DNA from 2 places in the Paenibacillus chartarius genome. Region 1 is predicted to be linked to the other one. Evidence: a T-box and tRNA genes for the amino acid it is inferred to sense, from the RefSeq annotation. Region 1 holds a T-box; the other holds one or more tRNA genes.
What was found. The T-box of region 1 lies ahead of tyrS (tyrosine--tRNA ligase). A T-box ahead of a tRNA ligase gene usually reads a tRNA of that ligase, here a tRNA-Tyr.

Region 1 (15,974 bases):
ACCAGTTCGTGGCGAGCCGGGATACGGTGCGAGAGCTTCATGAACAGCTGAAAGGCACCTGCACGGAGATGGAAGGTGCTTCTGTGGCGCAAGTATGCTCGATGAACGGCATCCCTTATGTCGTGATCCGCTCGATGTCCGACAAGGCCGACGGTTCGGCCCATGTGAACTTTGCCGAGTTTACGGTGCTGGCATCGGAAAATTCCTACCGTATCGTCGAAGAGATGCTGAAACGCATGTAAGTGAAGAGAGCCCGTTCGGCTGCAGACTGCCGGACGGGCTCTTTTACGTATCATGATAAATACATGAGTGCGAGTTCTTTTACTTGCCGATTTCGTTCCTCAATGGCCTGTCTTCGGGGGATCGGTGTCCATTGTCCGACCGGATCGAGCCATGTACCGGGCAGCGGATCGGGGCTGGCGCCTTGCCAAGCTTGCAGCCAATCCGCGGGGAGCGGTAGCAGAGGGTCGGCAGCTAGCTGCTCCACCAGCGGATGGTCGGTCATGACCAGCCATAGCAAACTCCAGGCCCGCGGTACGACGCGCCATATATCGTAACCTCCGCCTCCGAGAGCAATCCAGCGGCCGCCGCAATGGTCCAGCGCCGCCTTACGGATCAGGCGCGGCATGTCGCGGTATATGCGCATCGAGCAGTGGACATGAGCCAGCGGATCGCTGGCATGGGCGTCGCAGCCGTGCTGCGAGACGATGACATCGGGCTGAAATCGACGTACGGTCGCCTGAAGCACCTCTGCAAAGCAGTCCATCCATGATTCGTCTTCGGTATAAGGCTCGACGGGCATATTGATGGACGTGCCGAAGGCTTCGCCTTCTCCGCGTTCGGTTACGTCCCCCGTACCCGGAAACAAATACTTGCCGGTCTCGTGAATGGACAGCGTGCACACGTTCGGGTCGGCGTAAAAGCACCATTGGACGCCGTCGCCGTGATGAACGTCCGTATCGATATACAAGACTCGTGCCTGATACTTCTCGCGTATATGGGCGATCGCTGCGGAAGCGTCGTTGTATACGCAGAAGCCTGCGCCTTTGCCGTGCAGAGCGTGATGCAAGCCTCCGGCAAGGTGAAGGGCATGTTCCGCAGCGCCGGACATCACTTGCTCGGCGGCAGCGATCGAACCGCCTACGACGTAAGAGGTTATATCATGCATCCCGGGAAAATAAGGCGTATCCTCGGTATCCAATCCATAGCGCCCGGACAGCCGAATCCAATGCTCGTCGGGCTCGGGCTTGCTCAGCTGCCGCACCGCTTCGATATAGGCGGCACTGTGTACGCGCAGCAGTTCCGCTTCCGTGGCAAGCTGCGGAGCGACGATCGCTTCCGGAGGCAGCGCGGCAGCCCGCCGCAGCAAATCTACGGTCAGGAGCAGTCTCCTCTGGTTGAACGGATGGGTATCGTGAAAATGGTATCGCGTTTCGTTCTCGTTATATATAAAACGGGAGCGGGGCTTCATGGCTTCAAACTCCTTTGGTCAGCGAGGAACGCTTCGTTCATCAATACATGAACCGCTGCTGGAAGCGGATTCGGTCGAATTGCTCGACGGAAGATAAGGGGACTTTCTTTCCGATACGCACCATCAAGCAGTTTGCCGGGTGGGAGCAAATTTCCGGATCGTCGGTGGCATACCAAACCATGTCGACCGATTTCATCAGCTTCTCCATCATCGCACGATATTCCCATACGGATAGCTTGCTCTTCTCCAAATCCCAATGCCAATAATACTCAGTAGTAAACGTAATGACATTCTCCAGCTGCTCTTCCGCAAAAGCATGCTGAATCATCTTCTTGCCAAGGCCGATGGACCGGTACTCGTCGGCGACCTCAATCGCACCCAATTCAATAAGATCGGGCATATTGCCTTGCGACCATCGTTCAATCGGGTCGGGGTAATGAAACGTAACATAACCGACAATGGTTTCGCCGTCTATAGCCGCAATAATGCGTCCTTCCGGCAGGCCGGCAATTTCGATCAGAGCTTCGAGCTGCTCCTTCGGACGGCGAAACGCATCGAGCGAGGGGTGCATGCCAAGCTTTCCCAGCTCCTCCGGCGGGATCGGGCCTGCAATGACGATGCCATTCGGGTAGCGCTCCGTCAGCAAAGTTTGAGTCCGGTATATTTTGATATGCTCCATAGCGGGAATGCTCCTTCTGGACGTAGCGATCATCTTGACGAACCGAAACCATCGAAACATATGGACGGGTAACTCCAATTTGGCGGGATGTGCCGTTTAGTACACTTATAACAAATTTTTGTCCCGCTGGGAAGGGGCGATTCGGGGCACGGAAGGAGGTACACTTAGCGTGTAGGGCAAAATGGAGTTTTATCCCATGAAATACATAGGCGTATGGACATCTGTGTGCTATAATAAGTTTGTTATATTCGTAATTCCTGGATTTGAACTCATACGAAGAAGCAACGGTATTTTAAATGTAAGCGTTTAATTTTTGATGGGAGGTTGTCCGTGTGAGCCAGTTGAAAGGTGAAGTTGTTGAAGTTACAGCACAGCATCCGAATATGAACAATTACGAGGAAACTCGTCTAACCTTTGATTGGAAGCAAGTGGAGGATTCGTTCTCTTGGTCGACAACCGGCAAAATCAATATGGCCTACGAAGCGATCGATCGCCATGCCGCATCCGGGCGCGCGGAGAAAATCGCCCTCCATTACAGCGATCCGCAGCGGGATGAATCGTATACCTTCGCGGATATGAAGCGCGAGTCCGACAAGTTCGGCAACGTGCTGCGCGGTCTCGGCGTAGCCAAGGGCGATCGCGTCTTTATTTTCATGCCGCGTACGCCTGAGCTGTACTTCGCACTTCTGGGGGCGATCAAAGTCGGCGCCGTCGTCGGACCGCTGTTCGAGGCCTTCATGGAAACGGCCGTTCGTGACCGTTTGCAGGACAGCGAGGCAGTCGCCATCGTCACAACGCCGGCTCTGCTGTCACGCGTTCCGGTTGCTGAGCTGCCGAATCTGAAGCATATCATTTTAGTCGGTCAAGATGTGCAGGCAGAGGAAGGGCAGGTCGATTTCCACAAGGAGATGGCGCAAGCGTCCGACAGCCTCGATATCGAGTGGGTTGACCGCGAGGATGGTCTGATTCTGCACTATACATCCGGCTCAACGGGTAAACCGAAGGGCGTCTACCATGTCCACAATGCGATGATTCAGCACTATTACACGGGGCGCGTCGTGCTTGATCTGCAAGAAGACGACGTATACTGGTGCACCGCCGATCCGGGTTGGGTAACCGGAACGTCGTACGGCATTTTCGCTCCATGGCTGAACGGGGCAACGAATGTAATCCGCGGCGGACGCTTCAGTCCTCAGGATTGGTATAATACGATTCAAAAATATAAAGTAACGGTCTGGTACAGTGCTCCTACTGCGTTCCGGATGCTTATGGGGGCCGGAGACGACGTAGTCCGGCAATTCGACTTGTCGTCGCTCCGTCACGTCCTGAGCGTCGGCGAGCCGCTCAATCCGGAAGTCGTGCGCTGGGGTCTGCGAGTGTATAACCAGCGTATACATGACACGTGGTGGATGACGGAGACGGGCGGGCAGCTCATTTGCAACTATCCGGGCATGCCGATCAAACCGGGCTCGATGGGGCGTCCGCTGCCGGGCATCGAAGCGGCGATTATCGATGACGCAGGCAATGTGCTGCCTCCGAATCGGATGGGTAATTTGGCCGTGAAGACGCCATGGCCTTCGATGATGCGGAAGATTTGGAACAATCCGGCCAAGTATGAAGAATATTTCCGTATTCCGGGCTGGTACATTTCCGGCGACTCGGCTTATATGGACGAGGATGGCTACTTCTGGTTCCAAGGCCGTATTGACGATGTGATCAATACGTCCGGCGAGCGCGTAGGACCGTTCGAGGTCGAGAGCAAGCTCGTCGAGCATCCGGCTGTGGCCGAAGCCGGCGTGATCGGGAAGCCGGATCCGATGCGCGGAGAAATCATCAAAGCGTTCATCTCGCTGCGTGAAGGCTTCACACCGTCGGACGAACTGAAAGCCGACATCGCAAAGTTCGTCAAGGAAGGGCTGTCCGCTCATGCGGCGCCGCGCGAGATCGAGTTCAAAGACAAGCTGCCGAAGACACGAAGCGGAAAAATTATGCGTCGCGTGCTGAAAGCATGGGAGCTTAACCTGCCGACCGGCGACTTATCGACAATTGAAGATTAATAGGTGATTTTCGGCATAAAGCAATGTATAAAGCCCCGCAGCTGTCCGGTCAAACCGGCTCAGCTGCGGGGCTTTTCAAAATGCTCTATTGGAGAAGCGATGCATACGGTTCGGCTTGCGTCGGCTTCGATTCGCCGGATTCATTATAGGCTGTTATCCGGTAATAACCGTCCCGCTCCTTGGCGAACGAACGGAATTCCGTAGAATTGGAAGGCGTGGAGCCGATCTTCTTAAACGTGCCGTTTTCCTTGTCGCTATAATAGACGTTATAGCCGACGATGCGATCTTTCGCATTTGCGGGTTTCCAGCTGACAGAGACGCCGGAATTTTGCACCGGCTTCACCGTCAACTGCACCGGAGTGGAAGGCGCCGTCTTCGCTTGCTTGCCGGCTCCCGTCGAGCCGCCGTCATTGGACTTATTGCCTGCTGCTGATGATTCGGCAGCGTCTTCCTGCCCGGCCGCTCCTTCCGGCATAAGCGGATCGGCCCCGGAGCCTTCGCTCTGCGGCAGGAAGAGCGGGTCGATCGGTCCGTCAGGCGATGCAGGGATGCTCGTCGTAGATTCATTGCCGGCGACATCGACGGCTTTAATCGCGTAGACGACTTGTGTACCGACCGGCGGCGTATCGGTCAGCTTGAGCTCCGGTCCGGCCGTGACGACTTTTCCCGGCAGCAGGCGGTACGGACCGCGATTGTCGGAGCGGTACAGCCTGTAACCGACAACGTCGGCACTTGGGCTAGCCTGGAACGAAATTGCGATACCTTCGGCCGATCTGGCCAGAGTCAAGCCGGCTGGCGGAGCCGGTTCCTTGCCGTCATCCGTACGCGGATCCATCTCGGACGGCGCGTCGCTGTCATAATCAAGCGGCTTGTAGCTGTCGATGGACCGCTGACGATCCGGGGGCAGCTTCGCCATAATGCTCTGAATTTCATCGAGCAGCTGATTGATCGGCTTGGCTCGCTTAATGACCGTACGATTCTGTGTCATGTCGTCCGGAGTTGTGGACTGCGCCAAATAGTTTCTGCCGTTGTAGGCGATAATTCTGGCGCCGACCATGACATCGTCTTGCTCGGTAGGCACGTAATCTTTATTGAAAATGTCGGTAACGGCATGGCCCGACTTCGTCGTCAGCTCGCTTGGCAGCTTGCCGGACAAATTGGAAACGGTCGCGGAAACGATGCCGTCCGGCTTCTCGAAGCTCTTCGTCTTGAACAGGTCATTGCGTCTCTCGACTGTGACGTTCATGACCTGCGCCCATATGTTTTTGGCGTGCTCCGTCGAACCGTTCCTCTTGCTGAGCTTATTGACCGGCTGATCATACCCGATCCATACGCCAGTCGTAATGTCGGGACTGAAGCCTTCGAACCAGGCGTCCGTATCGTCCTGCGTCGAGCCTGTCTTGCCGACAACGGGAATTTGACCGTAATAAGCGAATTTGGACTTCAGATCGGTAGCCGTGCCCTCTGTGATGACCGTACGCAGCATATCGGTCATAAGGTAAGCCGTCTGCGGTGAAAACACCGTGTTCGGATTATGCTTGTGCTCATAAATGATCTTACCGTTCGGATCGGTAATTTTCCTAATCATGTGCGCTTCGTTGAATACGCCTTTGTTGGCGATTGTCGCATACGCATTCGTAAGCTCCTTCACCGACGTTCCATACTTCAGACCGCCGATAACCCCCGTTTGCGCGCTGTAATCATCTTTATGGATTGACGTTATGCCCATCTTCTTGGCGAAGTCCCACGCCTGATTGATACCGACGACGTCCAAATACAGCTTGATGGCCGGAATATTGTATGATTGATTCAGTGCCCTGCGCGCCGTAATCAGACCGTGGAACTTGTTGTCCCAGTTTTCCGGCAGATGGTAGCCGCCGGAATTTTTGGAGCCGTCCTTGAGAATAACGGGCACGTCGTCGATCACGCTGGCCGGCTGGATGAGCCCCTTCTCCAGGGCAGGGATGAATGCGGCGATCGGCTTCATCGTCGAGCCTGGCTGGCGAAGCGCCTGTGTGGCATGGTTCAGCTGCTCCACCTGGAAATCGCGGCCTTCGATCATGCCCAGAATCGCGCTCGTCCGGTTGTCGAGCATGATGGCGCCGACCTGTTCAATTTTCTTAGGATCCTTAGGATCGTTAGGCAGGAAGTTTTTCGGATTCTCCGCAATGTCGCGCATGGCGTCATAAATCGTCTTATCGATCGTCGTATACACACGGTAGCCGCCGTGCAGCAGTTTCTCGTGCATCGCATTATAGGCTTCCTTGTAGTCGGCCGCATGCTTGACGGGATCCAGGTCCGGCTTCTGCTGCTTCAATAAAATTTCCGTCGCTTCGCGTTCCGCTTCGATCATCAGATATGGATATGTATTGTACGCTTTCTCCTGCGGCTTGGCCAGGGAGCCCTTCAGGTCGAAGGCGACCGCCTCGTCATGCTGGCTCGAGGTAATTTTCCCTTCTTCGAGCATTCGTTTCAGCACGAGCCGCTGCCGTGCTACGGCACGGTTAAAGCCGGCTTGATCGAACTCGCCTTTGCTTGTGAACGCCGTATAATTGCTCGGCAGCTGCGGCAATCCGGCGAGGTAAGCCGCTTGCGCCACATTCAGCTTGCTGAGATCGTCGATGTCGAAGATGCCCTTGGCGGCAGCCTTGACGCCGTACAGGTTGTAGCCGCTTGATCCGTTGCCGTAAGGGATTTTGTTTAAATACGCCAGCAAAATCTCTTCCTTCGACATAAGCCTTTCCATGCGCATCGCGAGTAAAATTTCTTTGGCTTTCCGTCCCTCGTCGCGGTCCAGAGTCAGGAAGACGCGTCTGGCTAGCTGTTGGGTAATCGTGGAGCCGCCGGTTTGCACATCGTCTTTCAGCACTTTCTGAAACACCGCCCGCGTAGTAGCCCGAACGTCGATGCCGAAATGCTCGTAGAAGCTGTTATCCTCGATCGCGAGCACGGCGTCCAGCAGCACCTGCGGGATATCGCTCAGCTTAGCCATCCGGCGGTCTTCATCGGTCCGCAATTGTCCGATGATGGTGTCGTCGGCAAAGTGGACGAAGCCGGTGATCGAATTCTCTTCAATGAGCTGCATCATGGACTCGCGGCTGCGGACCGGATCGTCCTTGACCAAAGCCGAGACATAGCCGAAGGCTGCGCCTCCGCCGACGATGCCGCCGAGCACAATGAAGATGATGAGCCATTTGAAGGTAGCCAGCGTGATGGCTCCGGTCATGCGAACCCATTTTTTCTTAAAAAATGCCGATATAGTATTCATGAACTCCAAAATCCTCCTTCGAACAACCGTTTCCATTATACCATATTCCGTTATATGTGGACATCCGTCGATAGCGACCGCGGCGACGGTTGACAATTGCCGGCGGCTTCTGTAAGATAAACAAAAATGATTGCGACGATGGAGAGCAGTAGCGCGTTTGATTTGCCCTCAGAGAGCCGGTGGATGGTGCGAACCGGCGGCGGCGGACGCAGTGAATTACACTCCGGAGCAGAAGAGGGGAACATCGGATACCGGGAACAGGCAAGATGCGCCCGCGGTCCGATCAGTAGCTTTTTCCGATTTGCCCACGTTACCGGGCTCCGAGCGAAAGCAGGCGTGTTCCGATATCGATTCGGCAGCGCTGCTTTAATTAGGGTGGTACCGCGAGAGCAGCCTTCTCGTCCCTTGGGGATGAGAAGGCTTTTTATGTTGTCGCGAGATAATACACAAGGAGTGGATGACATGAGCATTTTGCAAGAATTGGAGTTCAGAGGTCTGATTAAACAGACAACAGACCGCGAGGAGCTGGAGAAGAAGCTGTCCGAAGGGCGGGTTACGCTGTATGCCGGATTTGATCCGACGGCGGACAGTCTCCATGTCGGGCATCTGCTGCCGATCCTTTGCCTTCGCCACTTCCAGCTGGCCGGTCATCGGCCGATTGCCTTGGTCGGGGGCGGCACCGGTCTGATCGGAGATCCGAGCGGTAAAGCGAACGAGCGGACGCTGAATTCGCCGGAAACGGTTGCGGGGTGGACCGAAAGCCTGCGCAAACAGCTGTCGCGTTTTCTTTCCTTCGACAGCGGTGACAACGGCGCGATGATGGCGAATAACTATGACTGGTTAAGCAAGCTGGATGTGATCGGTTTCCTGCGGGATGTCGGGAAAAATTTCACGGTCAATTACATGCTGGCCAAAGACTCCGTCGACTCGCGGATTGAGAAGGGGATTTCGTTTACCGAATTCAGCTACATGATTTTGCAGGCTTACGATTTCCTCCAGCTGAACGAAACGCACGGCTGTACGCTTCAGGTAGGCGGCAGCGATCAATGGGGCAACATTACGGCGGGGCTGGAGCTGATCGGCAAAACGTCGGGCGCGCGCGCGTTCGGCTTGACGATGCCGCTCGTGACCAAGAGCGACGGTCAAAAGTTCGGGAAGTCGGAAGGCGGGGCGGTCTGGCTTGATCCGGCAAAGACGACTCCGTACCAGTTCTATCAATTCTGGATCAACACAGACGATAACGATGTCGTCAAGTTTCTGAAATATTTCACGTTCCTGGAGCGGTCGGAGATCGAACGTCTGGAGCAGGAAGTGCGGACGGCGCCGGAGAAGCGGGAAGCGCAGCGCGTGCTGGCCCGGGAAGTAACGGCACTCGTTCACGGACAGGCGGCACTGGAAAGCGCCATGAACATTACCAAAGCGCTCTTTGACGGAAGCGTCGGCGAGCTGACGGCGGCGGAAATCGAAGAGGCGTTCAAGGATGAGCCGTCAACGGAGCTGGCGGACGAGCCGATTGCGCTCGTCGACCTGCTGATTACGGCGAAGGCAGCCTCGTCCAAGCGCGAAGCGCGGGAATTTATCGAGAAGGGCGCCGTAGCGGTAAACGGCAACAAAATGACGGAGCTTGATGCCGTACTCCGTGCGGAAGACCGTATCGAAGGCAAATATCTCGTCCTGCGCCGCGGCAAGAAAAATTACTACCTGATTCGTTTCAAATAACATACACACAAAAAAATCCCCCTGGATCTGAGATCCAAGGGGGATTTTCATCTGATTATCGGCTGTAGAACTCGACGATTTGCTTCTCGTCAATGTCTTGGGAGAGCTCTGCGCGCTCAGGAAGACGGACGTAACGGCCTTCCATAGCTTGCTCGTTGAACTCGAGGTATGCAGGAACGTGATGACGGTTAGCAACAGCTTCTTTGATCGAAGTCAGGTTGCGGCTTCTTTCGCGAAGACCGACAACGTCGCCAGTCGATACGATGTAGGAAGCGATGTCAACCTTCTTGCCGTTAACGGTAACGTGACCGTGGGAAACGAGCTGGCGAGCGCCGGCGCGAGTGTTCGCGAAGCCAAGGCGGTATACCAGGTTGTCCAAACGGCTTTCGAGCAGGAACATGAAGTTCTCACCGGATTTGCCGGCCATCTTGGAAGCTTTCACGAAGAGGTTGTGGAACTGCTTCTCGCCGAGACCGTACATGTGGCGAAGCTTTTGCTTCTCTTGCAGCTGTACGCCGTAACCGCTCAGCTTCTTGCGTTGGCCCGGGCCGTGCTGGCCTGGAGGGAAAGGACGCTTCAATTCTTTACCTGTGCCGCTAAGGGAGATGCCGAGGCGGCGGCTTAACTTAAATTTAGGGCCTGTATAACGTGCCATGTGCGATACGCACTCCTTTTAATTGTAAGTTTGGGTGAGCGATGCTGTTGGTGAACGCTCGTGCCCGATACGACTCCGCAGCAATGCCGGATTGGAGGCCGGCAGCGCCAAACGGGAATGTAATTCAGCCGCTGTCCCGTCTGGAGTGTATCAGAGAGGGTGAAACACGCAGTCCTTCACCGTGTCTTGGTAGTACTCGACTTCTAATTTTATAAAATACGATGTTAGGTGTCAAGTAAAAACAATTTAACGGTGCAACGATACCAAAAACATAGTATAGTAGTAGTAGGTGTTTAGACCCTCGGAATAAGCGGACTTCCTGCTATCTTATCCAAGGAGTCGACAAAGGAGAACGTTCGTATGACCAATACACATCATGAAGCTCCTAAGATAGATACGTACACCCTGCCGCCGCTCGGTTCCGAATTACAGCAGATCCGGCAGACGCTGCGCAGCGGCTTTGCATATTACGTTCAACAGCTCGGCGAACAGGCGATTCCTTTCGCGGACCGTTTGGTATTAACGACAGAGCCGAACGAATGCGCAGTCGGAGCCGGCTTCTGCCTTGAGCTTTATACCAATAACGGACAATGGGCAGGAAAGCTGTGCTTTCCTCCCGGCGTCACCGATTCGTCGCAGCGCAAATTCATTGCCGTTGCGTTTGTTCAGTCGTGCCAGCTGGCGCTTCTGCAGAGCGAGAAGCTGGAACAGGCCAATCGCCAGATGGATGCTTACAAAGAGTCCAGACGTCATGAAATGCTGTTTCTTTCGGCTAAGAAACTGCACGACAAAATCGATGTCGACAGCGTCCTTCAGGAAGTGATGTCCAGCATTCAGAGCGTATATCCGCAAGTTCGTGCCGAGCTGTTGTTGTCGCAGGATAATCCGACGACACAAGTTCCGGTCAAGCTGCTTTCGTTCGAGGATCCGGAAAACGACATTTGTACGCGTGCGTTCATGGAAGGACAATTGATCTACGTAGCCAGAGACGACGAGAACGGCATACCTTGCTCGCAGCTCGCGGCTCCATTGACGGGGAAGCAAGGGGTATACGGAATCCTTCACCTTGTAACGCCGAACGACTGCTTCGATTCCACCGACCTGCAGTTTATTTCGATGCTGGCCGACATTGCGGGCAATGCATTCGAGAACGCGAAGCTGTACGAGCAGTCCAACCTGCTTATTACCGAGTTGAGACTGATTAACGAAATTACGAAGCGGTTGAATCAGAGCTTAAGCTTGAACGAAATATTTCATTATGCTTCGACCGAGCTATGCAAAGTGTTTCATGCCGACTGCTGCTGCATTTTGCAAGCTGACGAGGCGAACCGTCAATTTATCGTCAAGGCGGGTACGCTGCCGGAACTGTTTCACGAACAGTATCCGATCGATCAGGACTATTCCGGAATCGTATTCGCTACCAATGAACCGGTTATCGTATCGGATTACGAGACTGGACGCAAAGTGCCTTCGCGACTTATGGAGGTCACGGGCGCGCGTTCACTCATATCCGCTCCGATTACAGTTAAAGGGCAAGTGATTGGTTTAATTCATGTTACGCATCACCGTCCGAACTTTTTCTCCTATGAGAATTTCAAGCTGCTGCAAGTGCTGTCCGTCCACATCGGATTAGCCATGTCGAATGCATCTTTGCATGCAGAGGTTCAGCGTATGGTCATCACCGACCGTCTGACGAGCTTGTATGTACGGCATTATTTGGATGAGCAGGTGAATGTGCTGCAGAAAAAAGATTACTGCGGATCGCTCATTCTCGTCGATGTGGACCACTTCAAAAGGGTGAACGATACGTTCGGACACCAGGTCGGCGATAAAATTCTTATTCTTGTTAGTTCCATAATCAAGACGAGTATCCGCGACAGCGATATCGCAGCCCGCTGGGGCGGGGAAGAGCTGGCCGTTTATTTGCCGCAGGTCGGACGCGATCAGGCCGTTCGCATAGCCGAGCGCATCCGGCAGCGGGTCAGCACGGAGACGGAGCCGCAAGTTACGGTGTCCTGCGGGGTATCGGATTGGAACTGGGAAGATGAGAAAATTAGTGTGGAGTCGCTCGTCTATAGAGCGGATATGGCTCTATACGAAGCGAAACACGGCGGCCGCAATCAAGTAAAGGTCGGTTAACCGAAAGCCGGCGCTGCCGGATGAAGCGAGCCTATTCAGGAAAAGCTACTTGCGTAAAGCCTGATCCCAGAAAGGTAGATTTACGTATGGGCGATCACGTTTCCTTAGGTCATCGAGCATCCGCGGCGGCCGGCTTTGTGTTGATTTGGATCGGTATCGGCTTGTCCGGTTGTGCCGTCGCTGGAGAACCGGCGGGTGCCGACGATCTGGCCGGCACTGCAATTCGCTCTATCATCGAGGCGAAGGAGCTCGTATATCAAGGAGTTTCGAGTACGAGCGTGAATGGTCACGCGCTTCCGACATCCCCGTCCTTTGCGGGGACGGTGACCAGCGGGCAGCGTTTAGTGCTGGAAATAAGACCCGACGCGGCGGCCAATGGAACGAGAGAAGAAACGGTATATACGCGAGGCAGCGCCGGGGTTTGGACGACGGAAAATAATGCGGAGAACAGCGGACTCACGATGCTGAACTGGAACCCGCTTCCATGGCTGGAGCAGCTGCCGCAAGTAAAGAGGCAGGCTGCCCTTGACGCCAAGCAATCTGACGCAGAGACGAGAGCGGTCACGATTGCACTGGAGTCCTCCGAGGTCAAGCGGCTCGTGACCGATGAGCTGACACGGGAGCGCAACGGATTGGAAGCTAAGCTCTTGGCGGAACGGAACGCGGTGCCTCAGGGCTTGAGCGCCGCACAGGCGGCGGCTCGCGATGCGGCTATGACGGAGGCTGCACAGGCTGCGATCCGGCGTTTGGACGAGTCTCTAGGCGGTCTGCAGGCGGAAGGGACAATCACGCTATGGCTGGATCGGACCAATCATCGCCCTAATAAGCTGACGCTGAACACGAAACTGCGCTACCCGAGCGGGGATCGAACGGTGGAGGAGAATACGGTTACAAGTTATACGTTCGAAGAGGAACGCAAGGATACGATGCTTCCGTCTACCTCATAAGTTTGTGTTGCGCTCAGGTGTGGAACCGGAGTATCATAGAGCTAGATCAGTTCCATTTTTAGGAGGAATGTACCCATGACATCTGCCAACAATGCTGCAATCGTAGAAATTTCCCAAACGGCGAACAAATTCCGTTCTTCGATCGTTCTTCAATACGACAATAAGTATATTGATGTAAAGAGCATCCTCGGTCTATTCACAACTCTGACGTCCGCAGGACAATATAACCTGCATGTACACGGTCCGGATGCCGACGAGGCGAAAGCGTCGATGGCGCAAGTGTTTGAAAAGCATGGCCTGGCCGTTAACGTCGTCAGCGAGTAATACTCAGCGTCAGAATACGACGCCCCCGCTTGCGAAGCGGCGGGCGTTTTGCTATGTTCCGGATGCGTCTCGTCCTGCCAGAGGTTCGTATCTTGTAACTTGTCTTCATTTGGTCTAATATTAGAGTAGGTTCATGGATATAAGCGTGAGGGGGAGTTCGATGTCATCATCCGATCTGTTATTGACCTTGAATCATAAAGCGATACAGCTTCTTCAGGAAGACGCAGACAAGATCGAGAAGCTTATCGAGGTCCAGATGGAGAACCTCACCACTCGGCAATGTCCGTTGTATGAGGAAGTGCTCGATACACAGATGTACGGGCTGTCTAGGGAAGTCGATTTTGCTGTTCGGGCCGGCTTGATTACGGAGCAGGCAGGCAAGCAAATTCTTAGTAAGCTGGAACGCAATCTGGCTCAATTGTATGAGGCTTTGGGCAGATAAAACAACCTCCTTCGCTGCGAAGGAGGTTGTTTTTTTTGCTCATAGAAAGAAAAGACCGCCGCTGGCGGTCCATTACTTATTAAACGAGGAAAAACGCGATGCCGAGAATCAAGTAGACAACCAGAAGCAGAACCCCTTCGTACCAGTTCGATTGTCCGTCTTGGGAGATTGATTTGGCGATCAGTACGGCGACAGTGATGGCGGCAAGCTCGTAGAAGGTGAATACGAGATCCATCGGGTTGCCCATCATCCAGCTGGCGATGACAAGCACCGGCGCAACGAATAAGGCGATTTGCAGCGAAGAGCCGACGGCGATTTCGACGGCAGCGCCCATCTTGTTTTTCAATGCCAGGAATACGGCGGCGCTATGTTCGGCGGCATTGCCGATAATGGCAATAAGGAAGGCGCCGATGAACAGCTCCGACAATCCGAACTGGGCGGAAAATTCATGGACCGTGCCGACGAGCCACTCGCTGACGAGCGCCGTCATCACCGTTGCCAGCAAGAGCAAGAAAACGGATAGCTTGGCGGACCAGGCGGGATGCTCTTCTTCGGCATGCCCGGCTACGACTTGGTCGGCCAGCTCCGTCTTGTGGGTAACCATGGAGAACAGCAGCCACAGCAAGTAAGCGATGATCAATAAAGCCGCCACAAAAATACTCAGCATGTTCGTTTCCTTGATCGTAAAGCTGCGGGAGAATACCGCGGGTATAACCAGTGCGATAATCGCAAGAAACATAAGCGACGCATTGTGGGAAGCCAGTTTTACATTGAAGGTTTGTTCCTTGAACTTCAGTCCCCCCGCCAGCACGCTCAGCCCGAGTACAAGCAGCAGGTTGCCGATAATGGATCCGGTTAAACTCGCCTTCACCATATCGAACAGACCGTCACGGACAAGGAAGATGGCGATAATAAGCTCGGCCGCATTCCCGAATGTGGCGTTCAAGAAGCCGCCCAGCCGTTCGCCCGCGTAATGGGCGACGCTCTCCGTTGCTTTGCCGAGAAAGCCTGCGACAAAAATAATGGCGGCACAGGAAACAACGAACTGCAGCGTCGAATCTGCATGCAAATAGTGCAGCGCTCCGCTGGCGATGAAGCTCGCTATTAAGCCGAGATAGAACAGTTTAGCTCTCATCGTAAACCCTCCGAGTATGGTTTGTGAGTCTGTCGGATGACTGGTACAGATTACCTATTAGACTATACAAATTTTCCAGCTCAATGTAAACTATTTCTTCCTTGAAAGGAGTCGAGGGACAAGCGGTTGCGAACGGATGCCGATTTTGTTTACAATAAGGCTATATCTTGATGGTGGGGGGATCCATATGTCCGAGCAAGTGCAAACCGGGCTCATTCGAATTTCCGATGACGTCGTGTCGACGATCGCCGGACTTGCAGCATTAGAAACGCCGGGAGTTGCGGCGATGTCGGGAGGCATTTCCGAAGGTCTCGCCAAGCGATTGAGCGGGAAAAATGCGCAAAGAGGCGTCTCTGTCGAAGTCGGACAGCTGGAAGCGGCCATCGATCTGCGGATTATTATTCAGTATGGCAGTAAAATTCAGGACGTATGTAGAGACCTGCAGGAAAATGTGCGGGATGCGGTGGAAAATATGACGGGACTGCGCGTTGTCGAAGTGAACGTGAAAGTGGAAGGCGTCGCATTCAAGGAAGAAAAGGAAGAACCGGACGAAGCCCTGCGTGTCAAGTAAAAGGAACGGAACACTTCGGCATACATGCCAAAAAACCTAGCGGACACCCTTACAGGTGCATGCTAGGTTTTTTCGTTGTGGAGCGGGCTTGCGGCCGTTCGTCCTTCTCGGCAGGCAAGCTCTGTTCGCGGGATATGCCGAGCAGAATGCCGAGACTGAGCAGCGTCGCCAGAATCGAGGAGCCGCCGTAGGAAATCAGCGGAAGCGTTACGCCGGTCATCGGAATGCTGGAGGTAACGCCGCCGATATTAATCAGCGTTTGAATGGCGATCATACCCATCAGGCCGAGCCCCGTCAGCGCGCCGAATGTATTCGGGCACCGCAGCGCAACGATAATGCCGCGCCAAATGAACAGCAAGTAAATGATCAGGAAGAAGGTCGTGCCGATAAAGCCGAATTCCTCGCCGATAATAGCGAAAATAAAGTCGTTGTATGCCTGGGGCAAATACTGAAGCTTCTGAATGCCTTGTCCGAATCCTGCGCCGGTAATGCCGCCGTGCCCGAACGCATAAAGGGACTGGACGATCTGATAGCACTGATCCTGTTGGCAATCCTCGGACCAAGGGT
Region 2 (15,974 bases), on a different contig from region 1:
AGCTGACGAATACTAATCGGTCGAGGGCTTATCCAAATAAACAACCCAAAGAATTCTACGCGCAATGTTTCGTATCTAGTTTTCAGGGTGCAACATCAACCCTGTGAATATTCAATGCATTGAAGATGACCATGGAGAGATACCCAAGTGGCTCAAGGGGACCCTCTGCTAAGGGGTTAGACTGCGTAAGCGGTGCGAGGGTTCGAATCCCTCTCTCTCCGCCATACAACTTCAATCGCAAATTTGGCGGCGTAGCTCAGCTGGCTAGAGCGTACGGTTCATACCCGTGAGGTCGTGGGTTCGAGTCCCTCCGCCGCTATATTACCCACAAAGTAACGTGAGCTCGACGCTGTCGATTCCCGATGCATTGAGGTAATACCAACTGTTATACATGGGCGCTTAGCTCAGCTGGGAGAGCATCTGCCTTACAAGCAGAGGGTCGGCGGTTCGATCCCGTCAGCGCCCATATCCATTCTAACGAATGGACAACCTTTTACAACGCGGAGCCGTGGTGTAGAGGCCTAACATGCCTGCCTGTCACGCAGGAGACCGCGGGTTCGAATCCCGTCGGCTCCGCCATTTTTATCCTCATGCATATGGCTCGGTAGCTCAGTCGGTAGAGCAGAGGACTGAAAATCCTCGTGTCGGCGGTTCGATTCCGTCCCGAGCCACTTTTGTTGTTTAGCCTGGAGGCTTAGCGAAGTGGCCAAACGCAGCAGACTGTAAATCTGTTCTCTGACGAGTTCGGTGGTTCGAATCCATCAGCCTCCATCCTATCATATAACCGTGAATAAGACCTGACTCTCTGGCAGAGTGCAGGTCTTTTTAGTACACGCAGTTACTAATCCGATTCGTTAAACATTACGGGCTGACCGCGAAAAGTTACTTCAGCTTGCTGTAAACCGACTGAAGCTTCTGCTCGACCGATGCGCCAGGCTTATCGCGGCGGTCATCGATTTTCACGGAAGTCGACACGCGGCCCGCCCCCATCTCGAACGGAACCTCGTGAACGCGAAGCACAACATTCATCAAATGCTCCAGCGGTCCTTCCACAATCGTGCTCATCGCCGACAAGTGAAACGTAACCGTACCCTTCGCTTGCTCCTCCTCTAGAACGCGATGCATTGCAGCTACATAGCTGCTTAAGCTGGTGCTGCTCGTGCCGATCGGCACGACGGTAAATTCGGCAATGGCCACCTGCAGATCACTCCCATTGTAACATAGCTACTTCTCTTCCCTTATGATGGCACTCTATTTCGGATAGGTCAACCCGCCGTATGGCATGACCCCAATCTTGGCTGAAGGATTCTGCACGAACAGATGCTCCAGCTGCCGGTCCAGATCCGTAACGGGGATAAATCCGGTAAGCTCTACGGAAGCGGCCGGCATGTCGGAATACAAGTATACGCGATAATCCCGAAGCAGCTCTTGAATATGAAGCGTCTTGTGGGCGCCGAGTACAAACCGCTCCTTGAGCTTGGCGGCCATAACATCACGGTCTTGAATCGTCTCAATCCAATATTGAAGGGTCCCGTTACCGAACAGCTCCTGACAGCGGGATGCCGCAACGATAGCGCCGCCGGGCTTCGTAAATGCGGCGGCGTTAATCATCGCCTTGCAGGTTTGATACAGCTGCATATCCTTCGGATACCCTCCTGGAGAGACAACAACGATATCATGATCGCCCCGGGCTTCTACAAGAAATAGACGACGCGCCTGCTCGACCCCGGCGGCATGGGCTTCTTTAACATGGCCGGCTACCGCAGCAAGCGGCTCCCGGCGATGATTGACGATCACATTATATAGAAAATCAATTCCGAGCAGCTCCTGAGCCTCCTCCAAATCACGGTGAACCGGATTATCCGGATCGCCGGGAACGGCTTGAAACCGCTGCGACAAGCTGTGATTACGCTCAATCGTTTCACGGGCGGCGACGCCGGGAACAAGCGCCTTCACGCCCCCCGACATTCCTACTAGTGAATGAGGCTCGATATTCCCTGTGGCGATGCGCAAATCCGCCTCGACGACCAAGCGGTTGATTATGACGGGTGTTCCCCGCGACGTCGATCCGATATGAATGCAATCCTCTTCAAGCGCCGAATGATTGTAAACCCGCACGCTCGAATACACCTCGTCCCCGACCAGCCTGCGAAGCTCCTCCTCCGTCTGTTTGCGGTGCATGCCAAGCGCTACGACGATCTTAAGCTGCTCCGGCCGCAGACCGCCCCGAACCAGCTCTCGAATCAACAACGGCAAAAACAGATAACTTGGGCTGAGCCGGGTACTGTCGCTAATCAGTATGACTGCAGATTTGCGTCCTTGTGCGAGCTCGGCAAGCAGGGGTGTACCGTACGGCCTTGCAAGAGCATTTTCCAATATCGTCAAGGCATCTGGAGCATCGGCAGCAGCACCGGGATAGAGGATCCAGTCGTACGTCTTCGAAGCCGGCAGTCGAAGCTCCACCGTTTCATGTCCGTAAGGAAGTAAGATCATGCCAATCCCCTCCATTGCACTGTATATTCAGTTTATCGTTTGCCAGCCGACCCTTTTTTATCCCCGGCACCCAGTGCTTTCATAAGAAAACCAAGCCGCTAACGCCCGATACAATTAACATATACAACTTAGGCAGCTTCAAGGTTGACCGACGCTTAAGAAACCGGGAAGTCTGCACTCATACAAGACAACGACCAACGGAGGAAACCAACATGATGAAACGCACGCTTCGACGCACTATCGTAATGACAACAGCTCTGACAATCGCTCTTACCGGTGCTGCCGGTACGTCGGCTTTCGCTTCCACTTATGACGATATGGATGCCGTATCGCTGGCCAAGCAGCTGGTAGGGAAGGACTATTCCAAAGGGGATGAAAGTCCGAAAGACGGCTTCGATGCTTCCGGCCTCCTGCAATTCGTATACAGCTCGTTGGATTATTCGATGCCTCGCACGTTAAAGGACCAATTCGCGATGAACAAGCCGACGATCAAGACGGTTTCCTCTCTGCAGCCGGGGGATGCGGTATTCTTCGGCAAAGGAAGCTCGCCAAGCTTCGCAGGGGTGTACATAGGCTCCGGCAAAATGGTTATGGCATCCCAGAGTAAAGACGAAGTGGTAACGCGTAATGTCGCCGACTATAAGAGCCAGTTTATGGGGGCAAAGCGGATCTTGTCCGAGCTGGACCGGAAGCGGGCGGATATTGTCCTCACGGCGATTCAATACATGGGCACGCCTTACGAGTTCGGTGCAAAATACGGACAGACGGCGACCTTCGACTGTTCTACCTTTACGAAGACGGTCTACAGTAAATTCGGCGTTACGCTGCCGCGGGTATCGCGCAATCAAGCACTGGAAGGCAAATATGTGAGCAAGAGCAATTTGGAAACCGGGGATTTGGTCTTCTTCACGACGAAAGCTTCCGGCGATAAAGTGGGCCATGTCGGCATCTACGTCGGGGGCGGCATGATGATTCATACGTACGGCGAAGGCGGAGTCAAATACAGCTCGATCAACAGCGACTGGTGGAGCGATCATTACGTAACGGGCCGCCGCGTGCTGTAATTGCAAAATAAGAGTCTTCTTCGGCAGTTCAGGCTGAAGAAGACTTTTTATTGTGTTAAAATAGAGCTATATCAATAGACACGGATGGGAGACGGGCGATGGATTGGGAGCAGATGAGAGCGCAGCTGGAAGCGATCCTGGAGGCGCCGTTTACGATCGAGGACATGCAGGATGAGGTGTGGCGAAGGCTAGCGGAGGAACAGCTCGAGGAGAGAGGCATTGAGGCCGTAAGAAGCGTAGCTCAAGGCAGCCGCATTGCGTTTGTGTTGTCGGCTGCGGCAGGCAGGATGCAGGTGCTCGTGAGCGCCGGGCGGGAACTGACGACCGCCGAGCGCCGCTTGATTGAGCTGACGATCGAAACGCGCCGTTCGGCCGATAAGAAGCCGGCGCCGGCTGGCGCTTCCGACGAAGAGAAACGGGTCGGCGCGCTGGGCGAGTGGTTGCTGGAGCAGTGTGAGCACGGCGTACAAGAAGCCGATTTGCCTGACGCCTTCGTTTCGCAGATGTCTCTCTATTCTACGAAAATACCGCTTCTGCTCTATGGCGATTACTCGCAAACAAGAAAGGTGCAGTATCGGGAGCTGAAGAAGCTGCTGGAAACCTTTTTCGATGGAGACATCATCTTGATTCCGCTGCAGGACAAAGAATGGCTCATCCTCGGCGCGGAAGCGCTGCTGCTCGGCGCAGCCGAAGAGCGTGAGGACGGTGACGAAGAATCGGTAGAGGAGACGCTTTCGGCGATCGTGTCCGGTTTGCATGCGATGCTGGAAAGCGAATGGGTCGGCGAATGCCACCTTGCCGTCGATCTGCCCATGAAGCCGTCCCAGGCGATGCTCAGCTCCTTGTACCGGCTGCGGGAGACGATGATGCTGGGCCGGCTGTTCCACGTAACGAGCAATATTCATTTGCCATGGAAGCTGCGGCTTGAGAAGCTGCTCCATCTGCTGCCGGACCGGGATAAGGCGAAGTATCTCGGCCAAGTGCTGAAAGGGGCCGATCATCTGCTGGATGCGGAAACTCAGACGACGCTGGAGCAATTTTTCGCACTCGACTGCAACGTCAGCGAAACGGCCAAGAAGCTATATGTACACCGCAATACGCTTCTGTACCGGCTGGACAAGTTCAAACAGGAGACCGGACTGGATGTCCGGAGCTTCAGTGACGCCGTACTTGTGCGTATTGCCCTACTATTGTACAAAGTAACGAAAAGAAAGTGATTTTTTTGTAGAGATTGTGCATAGTCACAACCGGGGTGCTAGGGTAAGATGTAAGTAATTAATCCACACTATCCGGTAGGGGGAATATACAATGGCAGGAGTTCGCTTGAACCACATTGTTAAGAAATACGCTGGTGCAGAAGAAGCTACGGTTAAAGATTTCCACTTGGATATTAAAGATAAAGAGTTTCTCGTTCTTGTAGGCGCTTCCGGTTGCGGTAAGTCGACTACGCTTCGTATGATCGCAGGTCTGGAAGAAATTACGGAAGGCGAGCTTTACATCGGCGACCGCCTTGTGAACGACGTAGCTCCGAAGGACCGCGACATCGCGATGGTATTCCAGTCCTACGCTTTGTACCCGCACATGACGGTATATCAGAACATGGCGTTCGGTCTGAAGCTTCGTAAGTTCAAGAAAGCCGACATCGACGCTCGCGTTCGTGAAGCGGCTCGCATTCTCGACATTACGCACCTGCTCGACCGCAAGCCGAAGGCACTGTCCGGCGGTCAGCGCCAGCGTGTTGCCCTGGGCCGCGCTATCGTCCGCGAACCGCAAGTGTTCCTGATGGACGAACCGCTCTCCAACCTTGACGCGAAGCTGCGCGTACAGATGCGCGCCGAGATCGGCAAGCTGCAGAAGCGCCTGGAAGTTACAACGATCTACGTAACGCACGACCAAACCGAAGCGATGACCATGGGCGACCGTATCGTCGTTATGGATAAAGGCATCATTCAACAAGCGGATACGCCGGAGAACATCTACAACTACCCTGTGAACATGTTCGTAGCGGGCTTCATCGGTTCTCCTTCCATGAACTTCGTCAACGGTAATCTGTCAGAAGAAGGCGGCCAGCTGTGGTTCAAAGCTCCTGGTTTGAACGTTGCCGTACCGCAAGGCAAGGCGCAAGTGCTGCGCGAGAAGGGCTATGTTGGCAAAGAGCTGGTTATGGGCGTTCGTCCGGAAGACTTCCACGAAGAAGCGATCTTCCTCGAGGCTTCGCCGAACACGATCATCAACGCTAACATCGACCTGTCGGAAAACCTTGGCCACGAAATGTACCTGTACATCGCAGGTATCGGCCAGAACACGATTATCGCTCGTGTTGACGGACGTGCCGGACTGAAGGAAGGCATGAACGTGAAGCTGGCGATCGACATGAACAAAGCTCATTTCTTCGATAAGGATACAACCGTGTCCATCCTGGCTAAAGCGTAATTATCACGGTAAAAATAGTAAGGCCAATCGCGAACACGTATCGCGGTTGGCCTTATTTGCGTGTATAATAGAGTTGACATTCAAAGATGCAGCGTACACACGAGGTGAGTTCTTTGGGAAGAATAGACGTTTGCTATATGGCGGCGACGATCCACTTTCTCAGCAAAAGGTGGACGATCTTTGTCATACAGCAATTGCTTGCGGGTCCGCAGCGGTTTTCCGAGATTGAGAACGGGCTGCCGATCAGCGGCAGGCTGCTGTCCGAGCGGCTGAAGGAGCTGGAGGCGGCCGGGATGGTGACACGTCGCATTTTTGCCGAGGTACCGGTTCGGGTAGAGTACGAGCTGACGGAGAAGGGGCTAGCTTTCCGGCCGCTGATCGAAGAGATCAGGAACTGGGCGGAGCAGTGGGGAGAAGCCGCTTTCGATACGGAAAATTGCAAAGACGCGGCGGAGCGATGCGAAGAAGACTCGGCCTGCGGCCGAATGGACGACGCTTGCAATTGACCGGTTGAGCCCGGTTGCTTTCCTGCGCCGTATCCAGTAGGATGGGAGTAATGGGAAGGACGACACAAAAGGAGACCTGCACCGTGGCCAAGAAAGCAAAAGTAGCGGATCTAGTCGAGCAATTCCGGCTCGAGGTCGTAGCCGGGGAAGAAGGGCTGAAGCGCCCGATTACAACAGCGGACTTATACCGTCCCGGTCTGGAATTGGCCGGGTATTTCCATTATCATCCACATGAGCGCGTACAATTGATGGGGAAGACGGAGCTGTCGTTCATGGAGACGCTGTCGTCCGAAGTGCGGAAGGAGCGGCTGAGCCAGCTGTTCCGTTCGCCGGATACGCCAGCCATCTGTGTCACACGCAGCCTGGATGTTTTACCGGAGATGATAGAGGCGGCCAATGAGCGTGGGGTTCCGCTGCTGCGCAGCCAGATGGCGACCACGATTCTGGCGAGCAAGATTACAGGCTTCCTGGAGCGCAGACTGGCTCCGTCTACGACGATTCACGGCGTACTGGTCGATGTGTACGGGATCGGCATGCTCATTACAGGCTCCAGCGGCATCGGTAAGAGCGAGACGGCGCTTGAGCTCGTCAAACGCGGGCATCGGCTGGTTGCGGACGACGCGGTAGAGATCAAGCAGACGGGCGAGCGGACGCTGACCGGTACGGCTCCGGAGCTGATCCGCTACCTGCTGGAAATTCGCGGCGTCGGGATTATTAATGTAATGACCTTGTTCGGCGCCGGGGCGATTCGGACGGAGAAGAAAATTTCCGTCGTTGCCAAGCTGGAGAACTGGCAGCAGGATAAGCAGTACGACCGGCTCGGGCTCGATGAGGAGACGACGCGAATCATCGATACCGACCTGCCGCTAGTGACGATCCCGGTACGTCCGGGCCGAAACCTTGCCGTCATCATTGAAGTTGCGGCGATGAATTTCAGATTGAAGCGTATGGGCTATAACGCCGCGCTGCAGTTCACGAACAAGCTGACGGAGACGCTGGCCGAAGATATGGACGATAGTGACTAAAGGTAAAGGTGGTTCGTAGTTCAATGCTGAATCCGATAGCATTCTCGCTGGGGCCGATTCCGGTACACTGGTACGGCATTATTCTGGGGAGCGGCGCACTGCTCGGGCTGCTGCTGGCAATTCGCGAAGGCAAGCGGTTCGGCATTATTCCCGACTTCTTCATGGATTTGCTGCTGATTGGCGTGCCATCGGCCATTGTCGGGGCGAGGCTGTATTACGTTGCGTTCCAATGGGAGCAGTACAAGGACAACCCTATCGACATCATCAAAGTTTGGGAAGGCGGCATTGCCATCTACGGCGCCTTGATCGGTGCGATTATTGCGGCCGTCATCTTTACGCGGCGAAGGGGCTACAGCTTCTGGCGGATCGCGGACATCTGCGCACCGAGCCTGATCACCGGCCAAATGATCGGCCGCTGGGGGAACTTCGTCAATCAGGAGGCGCACGGCGGTGTCGTTGCGGAGAGCTTCCTGCGGGATACGCTGCACCTGCCTGATTTTATCGTGAACCAGATGCTGATCCAAGGCCAGTATTATCATCCTACATTCTTATATGAATCGGTTTGGAACTTGCTGGGGCTGCTCTTCTTGCTATGGCTGCGGCGCCGCTCTTTTGTCCGGGCCGGTGAAGTGTTTGCGGGGTATTTTGCCTGGTATTCGGTAGGCCGTTTCTTCATCGAAGGGGTGCGGACGGACAGCCTCACGTTTGCGGGACCGGACTGGCTGGCTTGGTTCCTGAGAGAATTGTGGTCTCCGATGAACAGCTTCGGATGGGGCGAGATGGAGGCCGGTACAAACATTCGAGTATCACAGCTGCTGGCTCTGCTGCTCGTCATCGCGGCGATTGCATTCGTCGTCATTCGCAGGCTGCGCGGCGGCGAAGTGGTCAACTACTCCGATCCGATCGTTTGCGGCAAGAGCGGTACGGCGGAAGCGGGAGCTGCGGCGCGTTCGGAGCCGGCGGCGCACGAGGATACTTCGGCTACACAACATTGAGCTAGGAGCGGCGTGATGATTACAACGGTATTGTTTGATTTGGACGGCACGATCGTCGATACGAACGAATTGATCATTCAGTCGTTCCTGCATGCGCTGGAAGGCATCACTCCCGAGCCTTTAACCAGAGAGCATATTATCCCGAATATGGGACGTCCGTTAACAGAGCAAATGGTCATGTTCTCGGGACGGGAAGACGTCGAGGATATCGTGAAGAAATACCGGTCGTTCAACGTGTCGAAGCACGATGAGCTGGTGCGCGAGTTTCCGCACGTGCGGGAAGTGATGGCCGAGCTTCGTTCGCGGGGTCTGCGCATGGGGATTGTCACCAGCAAAATCCGGATGACAACCGAAATGGGCCTGAAGCTGTGCGGCTTATGGGACCTGGTGGAGACGGTCGTGACCGTAGACGACGTGACGAAGCCGAAGCCGGACCCGGAAGGCATTCATAAGGCGCTCGCGGCGCTTGGCGGTGCCAAACCGGAGACGGCGCTGATGGTCGGGGACAGCCACTATGACATCGAGGCGGCACAGCGGGCGGGTGTAGGGGCGGTCGGCGTAAAATGGTCGCTCAAAGGCGAGGCTTACTTGCGCCAGTTTAAGCCGGATTACTTAATAGACGATATGCGTCAGCTGCTGGACATCGTGGAAGGGAAGCCGGCCGGCAAGCTGGGCGGACAAACCGTCGTTCCGGAGGAGAGGATGTCTCCTTGAGGAGGACGCAGCGATATCCGGTCGAGGGACCGAACGCATTATGGCAAATATACCGTACCGTCAGCCCATGGAGGTCGGTACGGAATTTTGTTTTTATCCAGCTTGCGCGGTATTGTCCGGTGCTGCCGGTGAAAAATTGGATATACCGCCGGGTACTCGGGATGCAGGTCGGACGGGAGTCGGCGTTCGCACTCATGGTGATGGTGGACGTCTTTTTCCCGCAGCTGATCCGGGTCGGCGATAACTCCATCATCGGGTACAACACGACGATCCTGGCGCATGAATATTTGGTTAAGGAATATCGCCTGGGCGAGGTGCGGATCGGTTCCAACGTAATGATCGGGGCGAACTGCACGATTTTGCCGGGCGTAACGATCGGGGACGGCGCCATCGTCGGAGCGGGCTCCGTTGTGCATAAGGACGTCGCTCCGGGGACGTTCGTGGCGGGCAACCCGATGCGGGTGATTCGCGGTGCGGACGGGGAGCGGGTTAAGGAGTAGCTGAAGGGCGGCTGCTTGGGTTTGTGGTTGGATGGATGGCAGGGGGCTGCCGTCGTTTGCGGTTCAGTGAGTAGGTGGCAGGGGGATTGCCGTGGCTTGCGGTTGAGTGAGTAGTTGGAAGAGCACTTTCTGGGCTACGGCTGGGTGAGTAGGCGACTGGGCGGCTGCCGTAGCTTGCGGTTGAGCGAGTAAAAGGAAGAACGTTCTACCTGGGCAAGCAGCGAGCAGTCGGTTAGCTTAACGGTTTCAGAAGGACTTATTTGCTTGAAATTTCGAACCTTGCTGGAAATAGCGGTTTGCGAGGGACTTATTTGGCGGGAAGTGGCACTGAACGGTATATGATCACGGTTACATAGAAAAATAGGACCTTCGCAAACCGCTGTTTTCAAAATCACAGGCTGAATGTGGAAAATAGAGCCCTGAGAATCCGCTATTCAGGACCATGATGCAGAGTTGGCGGAAGGTGGATCATAAATTCGACGATTTGGATAGGGCGGCACACTTTGGCAAGGGTGAAGCAGTGGATGGTGAATTCGCATATTTGCCCGGTAGGACGCAGATGGTGAATTGCATACTTCCCCGGCAGGACGCAGATGGCGAATTTTATTCGACATGAGCAGTTTGAAGCTGTACGGATGAGCGAAACGAAGCGGAAGATAAAGCGTAATGTGATTTTCCCGGGCGGTACTGGGAAAATCGTTGACGGTATTTCTGCCCCATGGTAAACTTACGAGTAAATTCTTTACTTTGGTAGTATGGTAGCACATTAGCAGACTAAAGTGTCGAGCATATAGAGGTGATTCGATTGTCGAAGCCAAAAGTGTTTGAGAAGCCGACAGGCGTGAAGGATTATTTGCCGGAGGCGGTCGCCAAGCTGCGGGCGGTGGAGTTCCGGGTGCTGGAGTGTATGGAGCGGTGGGGATACCGGCAAATTATTACGCCGACGCTCGAATATTACGATACGGTCGGGGTAGCCTCCTCGACGGAAGACAAAAAGCTGTTCAAGCTGCTTGACCGCAAAGGGCGGTCCGTCGTACTGCGCTCGGAAATGACCGCGCCGATTGCCCGCGTCGTATCGTCGCTGCTGAAGGATCATCCCTTCCCCGTCAGACTGTCGTATCATTCGAACGTGTTCCGCGCCTTTGAGGAGGAAGCGGGGCGGGATGCGGAATTTTTCCAGACGGGTGTGGAGCTTGTCGGCGATGCGTCGTCGGAGGCCGATGCCGAGGTTGTCGCGCTCGCAGTAGCGAGCTTAAGGGCGGCCGGCGTGAAAAGCTTCAAAATCGCGCTGGGCCACGTGGGTTTCCTGAACGGGCTGTTCCATGAGACGCTGCGCGGCCGGCAGGAGGCGCAGACGGCGCTGAAGGAATGCCTTCTGCATCGCGACTATGTCGGGTATCGGGAGACGATTAAAGGCCTCGATGTCGATGCGGACATTGCGTCCGAGCTCGAAGGCATTCTGCGGCTGCGCGGCGGGCAGGAAATTTGCGAGCAAGCGCTTGGCGTCACGAAGGATGCTACGGCGCAGGCGGCGATCCGCCATCTGTGCGAAGTATGGGACGTGCTGAAGGCGTATGGCGTCAGCGAGCATGTGCTGATCGACTTGACGATGATCGGGGATTTTTCCTACTATACAGGACTTACGTTCGAAGGGTACGCGGCGGATCTCGGGTTCCCGGTGTGCAGCGGCGGCCGTTACGACAATCTGCTGGCGCAATTCGGACGGCCGGCTCCGGCTACAGGCTTCGCTTTGAAGACGAACCGCATACTTGAGGTAGTGAGCCGGGAGCCCGGCGAGCAGCCGCACCGGATGCTGCTGCTGTACGATGCGGCGCATCGGGCCGAAGCGTTCCGCACGGCGGCCGACCTGCGTTCGCGGGACGGGATGCTGGTCGAGACGAGGCTGGTGGCGGGCGGCTCAACCGGGGAAGCCCGGACGTCCGACGGTGCGGGAATTCACGTAGAGGTGCTGGCGGACGGCACGTATCAATTCCAGGGTGTCGTCTACGGCGACGTCATTTCGTTTATCGACGAGTAGGAAGCGGGTGCTAAAGATGATGAAAGAAATGCTGAAGGTGGCAATGCCCAAGGGGCGTATCTATAAGCAGGCGTCGAAGCTGTTCCGCAGTGCGGGGCTGCCGGTGCCGGAGGAGATCGACGAGTCGCGCAGGCTGATTATTCCGGTGCCTGAGCTGAATATGGAGTTTATTATGGCGAAGCCGGTCGACGTTCCAACTTACGTGGAATACGGCGTGGCGGATATCGGGGTTGTCGGCAAGGACGTGCTGATGGAGGAAAACCGCAACGTCTACGAGCTGCTTGACCTCGGCATCGCGCGCTGCCGCATGTCGGTCATCGGGCTGCCGGATTGGGAGCCTGTGCTGTATCCGCGCGTAGCGACGAAATACCCGAATGTGGCTTCGCAGTTTTTCCGCGAGAAGGGGCAGCAGGTGGAAGTGATCAAGCTGAACGGATCGATCGAGCTGGCGCCGTTGATCGGGCTGGCCGACCGGATCGTCGACATGGTCGAAACCGGGCAGACGCTGCGGGAAAACGGTCTTGTCGAGCAAGAGGTGCTGTTCCCGATTACGAGCCGTTTGATTGCAAACCGTGTCAGCTACCGGATGAAAAACGAATCGATCCAAGCGCTGTGCGACCTGCTGCAGGATACGATTGCGCAGAAGGCGTAACGGCGGCGGATGAACGGATAACGCGATGTATGAGCGGAAACGAGGGAGGTTGTTGCGGGATGAAAATCATTCCGGGGGCGGAATTTAAGCTGGAGCGCGAGGTCGAGGTCGGCACGCCGGCCCACCAGGAGGCGGTGCAGCGCATCATCGAGACGGTGCGCAAGGATGGCGACGAAGCACTGCGGCGGTATGCGCTGGAGTTCGATAAGGTGAAGGTCGGCGAGCTGCGCGTCAGTGCGGAGGAGCTGGAGGCGGCGTACGCCCAGGTGGACGACGCGTTCTTGTCCGCGCTGCGCGGAGCGGCAGCGAATATTCGGGCTTTCCACGAGAAGCAGAAGCGCACCTCGTGGTTTGATCTGCAGCCGAGCGGGACGATGCTCGGCCAAGTCGTGCGGCCGCTGCGCCGCGTCGGCCTGTATGTGCCCGGCGGCAAGGCGGCGTACCCGTCCTCGGTGCTCATGAACGCCATCCCGGCGATGGTGGCGGGGGTGCCCGAGGTCGTGATGGTGACGCCGCCGGCGACAGCCGGAGCGGGTGCAAGCGGGGGCGGGATCGACCCGCACATTCTCGTGGCCGCGGCCGAGGCGGGCGTGAAGGAGATTTACCGCGTCGGCGGCGCCCAGGCGGTTGCGGCTCTTGCGTATGGGACGGAATCGATCCGGCCTGTAGATAAGATCGTGGGGCCCGGCAACATCTATGTCGCGCTGGCGAAGCGCGCCGTGTACGGCGTCGTCGACATCGACAGCATCGCCGGGCCGAGCGAAATCGTCGTATTGGCCGATGAAACGGCCAATCCGGTATATGCGGCAGCGGACCTGCTGTCGCAGGCGGAGCATGACGAGCTGGCGTCGGCCATGCTCGTGACGGCCTCGCGCACGCTCGCGGAGCGCGTGCAGGCGGAGGTGCAGCGGCAGCTGGAGACGCTGCCGCGCAAGGGCATCGCCGCGAAGTCAGTCGCGGACTACGGGGCGATCCTGCTCGTCGACTCGCTCGACGAGGCGGTGGCGCTCGTGAACCGGCTCGCGCCGGAGCACCTCGAGCTGCTCGTCGCCGAGCCGCATGCGTTGCTGGGCCGCATTGAGAATGCGGGCGCGATTTTCCTCGGGACGTACAGCTCGGAGCCGGTCGGAGATTATTTCGCAGGACCGAACCACGTGCTGCCGACGAACGGGACGGCACGGTTCTCGTCGCCGCTGAACGTAGACGATTTTGTAAAGAAGTCGAGTGTAATTTCCTATAGCAAGCAGGATTTGCTCGCGAACGGCGAGGCGATTATGACGCTGGCTCGGCATGAAGGCCTGGAGGCGCATGCGCGGGCGATTCAAGTTAGGCTGGAGCAAGAAGGGGGAGACAGAGACAATGGATGATCAGGAGCAGCAAGGCCAAGGGCCGCAGCTCGGCGGAGCGAACGATAACGCCGGCAATAACGGCGGTCAGGGCGGCAACAGCGGACAAGATGGCGAAAGCGGCGGTTCGGCGGCTTACGGCGTCAATAGCTACCGTGGGCAACCCGGCAGTGAGCAAGACGAAACTGCGGCAGAGGCCGATAGAGCGGACGGCGAAGCGGCTGGCGCCGAACGCAGCGGTCCGGAGTGGTGGAAGCTTCGTCCGGATTCGGCGGTTCCGGCTAATGGAGCGGAGCAAATCGTAACGGGCACATGGAGCGACGGCAAGACGGTCGCGGATGCGCAGCTGCTGCAGGCAGCGGCGCAAGCGGCGGCGGGGCGCGAAGAGCTGGCGGGAGGCCCGTCGGCAGCGGCGGACGGCAGGGCGAGCGGGGCTGGAGGCGGCTCGGCGGCAGGAAGCAGCGGCGGTAACGGAAACGGCGCAAACGACGGCAGCGGCAATGGCGGGCTAGGCGGCAGCAACAACGGCGGTAATGGAGCGAATGCCAGCAGCGGCGGCAACGAAGGCGGCAGCAGCGTTACCGGCAGCGCCAACACAGGCAGCCCCAACGCAGGTGCCGGTACACCGCTTGGCGAGTATTTGTCGGCTGCAGTGCCGGGCACCAGAACGGCATCGATCGCCCGGAAGACGAACGAAACCGACATCCGCCTGACATTCGGCGTAGACGGCACCGGCCGCTCGGAGATCGAGACGGACGTGCCGTTCCTGAACCATATGCTCGATTTGTTCACGAAGCATGGCCAATTCGATCTGAAGGTCGAAGCGCGCGGCGATATCGACATCGACGATCACCACACCGTCGAAGATATCGGGATTTGCCTCGGCCAGACGCTGCGCGAGGCGCTCGGCAACAAGAAGGGCATTAAACGGTACGCCAGCGTATTCATCCCGATGGACGAAGCATTGGCGCAGGTTGTGATCGATATCAGCAACCGGCCGCATTTTGAATACCGGGCTCAATATCCTTCCGCGAAGGTCGGATCGTTCGAGGTCGAGCTCTTCCATGAGTTTCTGTGGAAGTTCGCGCTTGAAGCGCGCATTACGCTGCATGTCATCGTGCATTACGGCATGAACACCCATCACATGATCGAAGCGGTGTTCAAGGCGCTCGGCCGCGCTCTCGACGAGGCGACAACGATCGATCCGCGCGTGCAGGGGGTTCCTTCGACGAAAGGGGTGCTGTAAAATGAGCCAAATCGCCATTATCGACTACGGCATGGGCAATCTGCACAGCGTCTCCAAAGCGGTGGAACGGCTCGGCTTCCCTTACGTCATAACATCGGACGCCGAGGAGCTCCTGGCAGCGGACGGAGCGATTCTGCCCGGCGTCGGCGCTTTCGGCGATGCGATGGAGCAGCTCGAAGCGACCGGGCTGAAAGACGCGGTGCTCCAATATGCGGCAAGCGGAAAGCCGCTGCTCGGCATTTGCCTCGGCATGCAGCTGCTGTTCTCCAGCAGTGAGGAACACGGCTATCATCAAGGCCTGAATTTGCTGCCGGGCCACGTCGTTCGCTTCCAAGGCGAATACAAGGTGCCGCATATGGGCTGGAACCGGCTGTCGTTTAAGCAGCCTAGTCCGCTGTTCAGCGATCTTGAAGAAGGGCACGTGTATTTCGTGCATTCGTTCCACGCTAGGCCGGAGCTCGTCTCCGACCTGCTGGCGACGACCGACTATTATCAGCCGGTGACGGCGATTGTCGGCCGCGGCAATGTGTACGGCATGCAGTTCCATCCGGAAAAAAGCGGCGATGTCGGCATCAAGCTGCTCGGCAACTTCCTGAGCTTGACGAAGAACGGCAAAGCGCAGGTGTCGAACGCATGAAATTCCGGCCCTGCATCGATCTCCATCAAGGCAAAGTCAAGCAGATCGTCGGCGAGACGCTGCAGCCGGACGACAGCAAGGTCGTCGAAAATTTCGTCTCGGAGCATACTCCGGCCTACTATGCCGGGATGTACAAGGACGACGGGCTGACAGGCGGCCATGTCATTATGCTGGGCGGCGGCAACGAGGAGGCGGCGGCGGAAGCGCTGCGCGCTTACCCCGGCGGCCTGCAGATCGGCGGAGGCATCAATGCCGGCAACGCTCAGCAGTACATTGACCTCGGGGCTTCGCACGTTATCGTAACTTCCTATATTTTTCAAGACGG

Region 2: it has a tRNA-Tyr gene. The T-box ahead of tyrS (tyrosine--tRNA ligase) is inferred to sense a tRNA for this amino acid. The anticodon was not compared.

Annotation. Positions count from the first base shown of each region.
Region 1 covers NZ_JBHLWN010000046.1:98,338-114,311, forward strand. The annotation lists gene ACFFK0_RS12085 (5'-methylthioadenosine/adenosylhomocysteine nucleosidase) at 1-242, shown strand, start outside; gene ACFFK0_RS12090 (acetoin utilization protein AcuC) at 293-1,471, opposite strand; gene ACFFK0_RS12095 (GNAT family N-acetyltransferase) at 1,512-2,150, opposite strand; gene acsA (acetate--CoA ligase) at 2,483-4,207, shown strand; gene ACFFK0_RS12105 (transglycosylase domain-containing protein) at 4,293-7,475, opposite strand; T-box leader at 7,602-7,884, shown strand; gene tyrS (tyrosine--tRNA ligase) at 7,938-9,194, shown strand; gene rpsD (30S ribosomal protein S4) at 9,250-9,849, opposite strand; gene ACFFK0_RS12120 (diguanylate cyclase) at 10,210-11,988, shown strand; gene ACFFK0_RS12125 (hypothetical protein) at 12,075-12,935, shown strand; gene ACFFK0_RS12130 (HPr family phosphocarrier protein) at 13,011-13,259, shown strand; gene ACFFK0_RS12135 (Fpa/YlaN family protein) at 13,420-13,701, shown strand; gene cax (calcium/proton exchanger) at 13,781-14,836, opposite strand; gene ACFFK0_RS12145 (Asp23/Gls24 family envelope stress response protein) at 15,024-15,407, shown strand; gene ftsW (putative lipid II flippase FtsW) at 15,457-15,974, opposite strand, start outside.
Region 2 covers NZ_JBHLWN010000023.1:41,999-57,972, reverse strand. The annotation lists tRNA gene ACFFK0_RS05375 (tRNA-Ser) at 134-224, shown strand; tRNA gene ACFFK0_RS05370 (tRNA-Met) at 246-319, shown strand; tRNA gene ACFFK0_RS05365 (tRNA-Val) at 394-466, shown strand; tRNA gene ACFFK0_RS05360 (tRNA-Asp) at 503-579, shown strand; tRNA gene ACFFK0_RS05355 (tRNA-Phe) at 599-671, shown strand; tRNA gene ACFFK0_RS05350 (tRNA-Tyr) at 689-771, shown strand; gene ACFFK0_RS05345 (MTH1187 family thiamine-binding protein) at 883-1,197, opposite strand; gene ACFFK0_RS05340 (nickel-dependent lactate racemase family protein) at 1,252-2,493, opposite strand; gene ACFFK0_RS05335 (C40 family peptidase) at 2,706-3,557, shown strand; gene ACFFK0_RS05330 (PucR family transcriptional regulator) at 3,656-4,774, shown strand; gene ACFFK0_RS05325 (ABC transporter ATP-binding protein) at 4,866-5,990, shown strand; gene ACFFK0_RS05320 (winged helix-turn-helix transcriptional regulator) at 6,104-6,496, shown strand; gene hprK (HPr(Ser) kinase/phosphatase) at 6,580-7,521, shown strand; gene lgt (prolipoprotein diacylglyceryl transferase) at 7,545-8,516, shown strand; gene ppaX (pyrophosphatase PpaX) at 8,532-9,230, shown strand; gene ACFFK0_RS05300 (acyltransferase) at 9,227-9,730, shown strand; gene ACFFK0_RS05295 (ATP phosphoribosyltransferase regulatory subunit) at 10,536-11,768, shown strand; gene hisG (ATP phosphoribosyltransferase) at 11,788-12,420, shown strand; gene hisD (histidinol dehydrogenase) at 12,480-13,787, shown strand; gene hisB (imidazoleglycerol-phosphate dehydratase HisB) at 14,407-15,012, shown strand; gene hisH (imidazole glycerol phosphate synthase subunit HisH) at 15,014-15,649, shown strand; gene hisA (phosphoribosylformimino-5-aminoimidazole carboxamide ribotide isomerase) at 15,646-15,974, shown strand, end outside.